One region of the Streptococcus alactolyticus genome, then DNA from elsewhere that is predicted to be linked to it. Evidence: predicted binding sites of a transcription regulator. Region 1 holds the regulator's gene; each other region holds the start of a gene.
The links. The regulator NrdR, encoded in region 1, represses ribonucleotide reductase genes. The targets are predictions, from matches to a motif close to ACACNATATATNGTGT.

Region 1 (2,207 bases):
TGATCCTTGCGTCGTTGTGAGAATGACCGCATTTGCAACATAGCCGCCTCGGCCGTGGCAATCTTGTGGTAAGCAAAGTCATTAGCCAATTTTAAGATATAAGCCTTGTTGAGATTGGCTGACTTCGTTTTATTTAAAGTGTACAAGACCATGATGTTAATCACTTCATCCAAAAAGCCCATGTTGGCCAACTCTTCCAAGAGTTGACGTTCACTCGAAATGACTACCGCATGACGTGGCGATTTGATTTTAGTCAGAAAATCGCTGGCACTATCTTGCTTGGCTTCACGGAGAATAACCTGCTCTTTGGCACTAAAGGTTTCGCCAGCGGGAGCCGGATTTTCCTTGCTTTGTTCCAATTGCACCAGCATCCGTTTAGGCGAAATAGTACCACCGATAGCCGTTTGTTGAGCCAAACGATAGGTATCAAACCAATTAAGACGGTGCTTATCTGCAATCCCGTAAATGGTCAACACATCTGATTGCTCGTCCTTGAAACGCAGCCCATCACGCGCCATTAAACGTTGGAAACTCCCCAAATCAAAATGATTTTTAGACACTGGCCGCTTGATAGCTGGCGCTTCCGCAGAGAAAATATCCGAAAAGTTTTTGGAAATGTCCCTAGCATCCTGAGGAAGGCTCATATCCAATTCTGCCACGGCAACCTCACCGATTTCTTTTTCTAACAAACGGCGGTAAATGGGATTGCCCAAAAAAGCTTCGCGAGACAAGGGCTGGACTAATTTAAACACATAACCGTTACGCGTTTGGTACAAAACCAGCAAATCAATCGCTGTTAAAATAGCTAATGCTTCTTCCAAATCCCCCATGCTAACCTGAAGGTGATTGAGGATTTCACTAAATTTATGACGCTTAGCACCATTATCAAAAAAGGCATTTAGATAATGATAAAGAGCTGTCGCTTGATTACCGATAACAGGAAGATAGAGCTGCGTTAGGCTATCTGAATCCAAGACAACCTTATTGTTCTTGATATACGAAAACTCTTCAATCGGTCTCATCTACATTATCACTTCTTTTTTTCTTGCTGCGAACACGATTAGTGATTTGTTGGAGCAACTCCTCAATCTCATCGACATCTTTGAAAGACTTATAAACTGAGGCAAAACGGACATAAGTGATTTCATCTATCTCTGCCAACTCGTCCATCACCAAATTACCGATGACGGTGCTTGGCACCTCACTATCATAATCGCTTCGAATGCTCTTTTCAATGCGCGACACCACTTGTTCAAGGTCATCGCTAGAAACTGGGCGTTTTTGAGCACTTTGGAAAATCCCATTTAGCACCTTTTCACGCGAAAATTGTTCCCTCGTTCCATCCTTTTTAATGACCAACAAAGGCAACTCTTCGATGCGTTCAAAAGTTGTAAAACGCGTATGACAGTTTTCACATTCTCGACGACGTCTTATGGTATTGCCATCTTCAGCCTGACGGCTATCAATAACACTCGATTTATGATAATTGCATTTTGGACAACGCATGCTCACACCCCATTCTACCCATTGTAATATAGTACTTTATTTTACCATAAAATAGAAGATTATAAAAGGCATTACCCTTGGGAGCTACTATCAACAAGAACTTTGGCAGACAAAAAGAGCTAGGTTAAAACCTAACTCTTAGCGGCATTCAGGAAACAAGACCTTGAACTCTGTTCCCTCGTCAATGACACTGTTAACTGTCACTTTTAAGCGGTAAACTTCGGCAATTTGTTTGAGAACATTTAAGCCAATGCCAAGCCCTTGCACCACTTCACTAACAGGTTGCGAGGTGTCAGAACGATAAAAGCGCTCGAAAATGTAATTGATTTCTTCCTTCGCCATCCCATTTCCCTCATCTCGAATTTTAAGCAAAGGTTGCTTGTCTGACAATTCCAACGTAATGTGAATGCGTTTGATTTTTGTTGAGTACTTGACCCCATTGTCAATCAAAATGAGCATTAACTGTTCAAAATGATGCTGGTAGATATTTGCCATAATGCTCTTGTTCTCAGGAAGAGAAACGTTGAAGGAAACATCTGGATAAACGACACGGATTTTTTCCAATAGTTTTTCAATAGACGCTTTCAAATCAGTCTTTTGATCCCTATTTTCGATAACTTCATTTTGGAAACGAATGCTATCCAAAATCTCATCGATCATCATGGACATTTTTTCTGTTTCATCATAGGCAACGTCCAAGC
Region 2 (2,207 bases), on a different contig from region 1:
GCAATACCCATGCGTTCATTGAAAATATCCCAGAATTTGTTCATATCGCCATTTGATTCCATAGCAATACGAGGAAGATTGACCGTCACAACCCCAAGATTCATACGACCTGAGTTGACTTCAACGCCATTTTCGTCTTTCCACCCTTGCAAGAATGAACGGCAACCCATTGGCGCTTTAAATGAACCTGTCAATTCAATGATTTTGTCATAAGACAAGACATCAGGATACATCCGTTTTGTCGCACATTCCAAGGCTAATTGCTTGATATCATAGTTTGGTGTGCCGACTTCTAGGTTAAGACCACTCTTCAACGTGAAAATTAATTTAGGGAAAATGGCTGTGCGGTGTTCGCTACCAAGCCCTTTGATGCGGATTTCAAGAATGGCTTTTTGAATTTCACGTTCAAACCAGTTAGTACCAAGACCAAAACCAAGTGAGGTAAACGGTGTTTGCCCATTTGACGTGAACAAGGTATTGATTTCGTATTCAAGGCTTTGCATCGCATCATAAATGTCTTTTTTCGTTTTGGTACGAGCATAGTCTTCACGAAGGTCTTCTGCTACCCAATCTTGAGCGTCTTTTAAGTGTTTTTTATAATTCAATTCAGCGTAAGGTGCCAAAAATTCATCAATGCGGTCTGCCGTACAACCACCGTATTGGCTAGAAGCTACGTTCGCGATGATTTGCGAAATTTGGGCTGTCGCTGTTTGAATTGATTTTGGACTTTCTACCTCAGCATTGCCAATCTTAAAGCCATTGGCCAACATCCCTTTAAAGTCAATTAAACAGCAGTTAGTCATTGGGGTATATGGGCTATAATCAAGGTCGTGGTAATGAATGTCCCCTTTTTGATGCGCATTAGCCACGTGTGATGGCAACATTTTAAGACCAATTGATTTGCCAACGATACCAGCCGTCAAATCACGTTGTGTGTTGAAAACTTCGCTATCTTTATTGGCGTTTTCATTGACAATGGTTTGATCCTTGTTCAACAATTTATCAATGGTAAAATTGATATCTGTTGCTTGCGAACGCGCAAAATCGCGCTTGGTACGGTAATTGATGTATTCTTGTGCGATGGCATATTCATTAGCTGCCAAAAGCTCATGCTCAACGATATTTTGAATTTCATAAATTTTAACATCGTCTTTAAAGCGGTCTATAATTTCCGCAATGATGTTATTTGAAATGGTTTCTAATTTTGCCTCAACAAGTGGGGATAATTTAGTCACATTATTACTTGCTTTTAGTAAGGCATTGTATATCTTTTCGGCTTCAAAATTAACAGAACGTCCATCACGTTTGATGACTTTGATTGCCGGTTGATCTGTTATTATTTCCTTTTCCAATGTAATCATAAGAATACTCCTTTGCCCGTCTATTATAACACGTTGACTCTAAAAAAATCAATATCTTGTGGCAAATCTTTTAGAAGAACACAAGATATTGATTTTATCGTTATTTATAGTTGTTTTTTACTTCTTACGATAAATCGTAAAGTCAGATACTTTTTTGACCGAAACGGTTTCGTAATTTGATTTTAAATCTTTTTGAACCACCTCAGGCAATTTCTCGTTTTTATGAACGATAACATAAGTCGCCACGTTTTGCAACAACTCATCTTCAAACACTTTTTGATTGTCATCTTTTGCTGTATTGACAAGCGGTGATGAAAATTGCGAACTACTTGGTAAGCCACTTTCTAAATAAATCTTAGAAGAACTATCCCAAACATAAATAGAATCTTCATCAGAAGTATTTGATGCCAAATAAGTAGCAATCGTTGAACGCTGGCTATTATCACCAAAAGTGATGATATTTGACACGATTGGACGTCCTATCCCAACAATCAAAACCAAAACAGGAAGGTAGAGGAACGTTTTCACATAAAACTCAAATGCACCTTTAGTGTTTCGAGAAGACTTTTGACGGCGATTTGAAGAACGAACCATATAGCGTTTGTAACGCTCGTCAAGTGCCACAGCAGTCAAAATCAAGCCAAAAGGCATCGCTGCCAACAAGTGATAGAACTCATACGTCTGTGATACCAAATCAAGCAGCAAAAAGCCGATAAATACCACGAAAATGAGGTATTTGACCATGCGGTCTTTGTTATCTTTAAGCACTTTGTTAAATGAAAGCAAGCCAAACAACAAGCCTGAAAAAAGCAGCAAGCCCACTTGGAAGAGCAAAGTCAAAAAGAA
Region 3 (2,207 bases), on a different contig from region 1:
AGGTAATAAAGACTGGTAAACATATCACCATAGATGCCTTGCATCCCAGCAACGAGGATTCCAGCAAGGTTTTGAATGCCGTTGACTTTGAAAGTGTGTTGCCATTGCAAGGCGAGGGTCCAGGTTCCAATAAAACCAAAGACAGACATGATGATAGAAAGAATGGTGATCATGTCTAATTGCCCTAACCAAAGGGTTGAGAGGATACCGTAGACCGTAAAGCCAAGTGAAACAGTAAAGGATGCAATGACAAAGAGGCGTTCTCTGAGAGTAAAACGACCCCAAGCGAGGTCAAATGATTGTTTGAGTGAAAGTTGTGTGTCCAAAAAATGTTAATCTCCAATTCCAATTGATTTCATTTCTTGACGGATCATGCGATAAACTTTTTGCCAGTCCTCTGATTTAGTCACATCGATGTGATCAGTATTGATTTTCATTTTGGGACTGTATTGGTAGTTATCGTACCAGTTATTATAATGTGAGTGAAGAAGTTTGTAATAATCGGTTAACCCTTCGTTGTGGTCAGGTTGTTCAAATTCACGTCCGCGTTTTTTGATGTTGGACATGATATGGTCAAAACTGCCTTCAAGATAGATGAGTAAGTCAGGTGCTTTTTTAGGAAGTCCGTCAATTTCCTCCATCATGTTATCCAAAAGGTCTAGGTAAATACGGTATTCTTGGTCGCTGATACTACCTTGAAGGGTGTTGATGTAGGTAAATAAAGCATCCTCATAAATCGAGCGGTCCAAGACATTGTTATCAGCCTTGTAGGCTTTTTTGATAGCAGCAAAGCGTTTGTTTAAGAAATAAATTTGCAAAGCAAAGCCGTATTTTTCAGGGTCTTCATAGTATTTATCTAAAATAGGGTTGTTTTCAACAGGTTCAAAGAAAGCTGTTGTTCCTAGTTCTTGGGCCAAAAGAGAAGTATAGGTCGTTTTTCCAACTCCTATCATTCCTGCTAGAATAATCACGATGGTAATGCACCTCCAAAACGTTTTTTATTGATCAATAAAGGATTGTGTTGTCCTAAATCTAGGACTGGTTTGACAATTAAGCACTCAGGCTGGGCTAGGTTTTGGTCATGGCTGGCTCCTTTCTGTTAGAATCATCTATGTAGTCGCAAGAAAATCAATTTCTTGTGGGAACTGCATATCAAAAAACACAATATATTGTTAACGGTTAAAATGTTAACACTATATTTTGTGTTTTGCAAGGATTGAAAAATATTATTTTTGTGATATACTGGGAAACTTTATTGTCCTAAAAAATGAAAAGGACAGATAGATTTCTGAAAATGGTTCTTCTTTCATGTCAAAATAGCATGGAAATCCCTTACAAACTTCTCTTTTTGCGATGCTTTTGATATAATATGTGCTAGGAAATCAGACGAGGTGGAGTTATGACTTACGAACAAGAATTTTTAAAAGACTTTGAAGCTTGGGTAGATTCACAAATCACAATCAATGAAATGGCTATGGATGCAAGCCGCAAGATTGTAGAAGAGGACAAGGATGAGCGTGCTGCGGATGCTTATATTCGTTATGAAAGTAAGTTGGACGCTTACAAATTTATCCAAGGAAAATTTGCGAATTATAAATCCGGCAAAGGTTTCCATGATTTACCAGATAATCTTTTAGGAGAGAGAAATTATTAATAATGGCAAAGAAAAAGAATCGAAAAAAAGAGTATATGTTGAAATTAAAGCGTGCGGGAATGCTAAAAACAGCAGCCGCATCAACGCTTGAGGCGGCCAGTAAACTAGTTTCAAAAGCAACTCTTAGTTTGGAAGAATTTTCAGCAATTTCTGCCGTAGAAGGCATTCGACCAAAATTGATTGAAACGCTGTACAATGAAGGCATTCAATCAGTCTTGGATTTTGAAAAGTTTAGTGAAAAAGAGGTTTTGGCCTTTAAAGGGATTGGTCCAGCGACGGTTAATAAGTTAAAGGAAAATGGTGTTTCCTTTAAGGCCTAAGCATTGCGTTAGCGGACTAAATCTGATAAAATAAAACCATTCAGAGGTGTCTTAAGGACCATTTGTCACAGAGAGCGGTGTGGTTGAGAAATCCGTACAAATGTTAAGGCTGGTTGCTGAAAGGGTGTAATTGAATAAACAAGTTGCGAGTGCCAGTCACTCGAATGTGGGTGGTACCGCGGATTTATAAAAAGTTCGTCCCTGTCGTATGGCAGGGGCGGTTTTTTATTGGG

Region 2: the regulator NrdR is predicted to act here: its motif matches at 1,440-1,455, upstream of nrdD (anaerobic ribonucleoside-triphosphate reductase).
Region 3: the regulator NrdR is predicted to act here: its motif matches at 1,191-1,206, upstream of ACFORE_RS08525 (deoxynucleoside kinase).

Annotation. Positions count from the first base shown of each region.
Region 1 is NZ_JBHRZX010000006.1:30,793-32,999, reverse strand. It holds gene ACFORE_RS01360 (replication initiation and membrane attachment family protein) at 1-1,022, opposite strand, end outside; gene nrdR (transcriptional regulator NrdR) at 1,009-1,506, opposite strand; gene ACFORE_RS01350 (sensor histidine kinase) at 1,645-2,207, opposite strand, start outside.
Region 2 is NZ_JBHRZX010000012.1:83,358-85,564, forward strand. It holds gene nrdD (anaerobic ribonucleoside-triphosphate reductase) at 1-1,361, opposite strand, end outside; gene ACFORE_RS03230 (glycosyltransferase family protein) at 1,479-2,207, opposite strand, start outside.
Region 3 is NZ_JBHRZX010000041.1:52,612-54,818, reverse strand. It holds gene ACFORE_RS08530 (nicotinamide mononucleotide transporter family protein) at 1-326, opposite strand, end outside; gene ACFORE_RS08525 (deoxynucleoside kinase) at 333-971, opposite strand; gene ACFORE_RS08520 (DUF1912 family protein) at 1,400-1,654, shown strand; gene ACFORE_RS08515 (helix-hairpin-helix domain-containing protein) at 1,657-1,974, shown strand.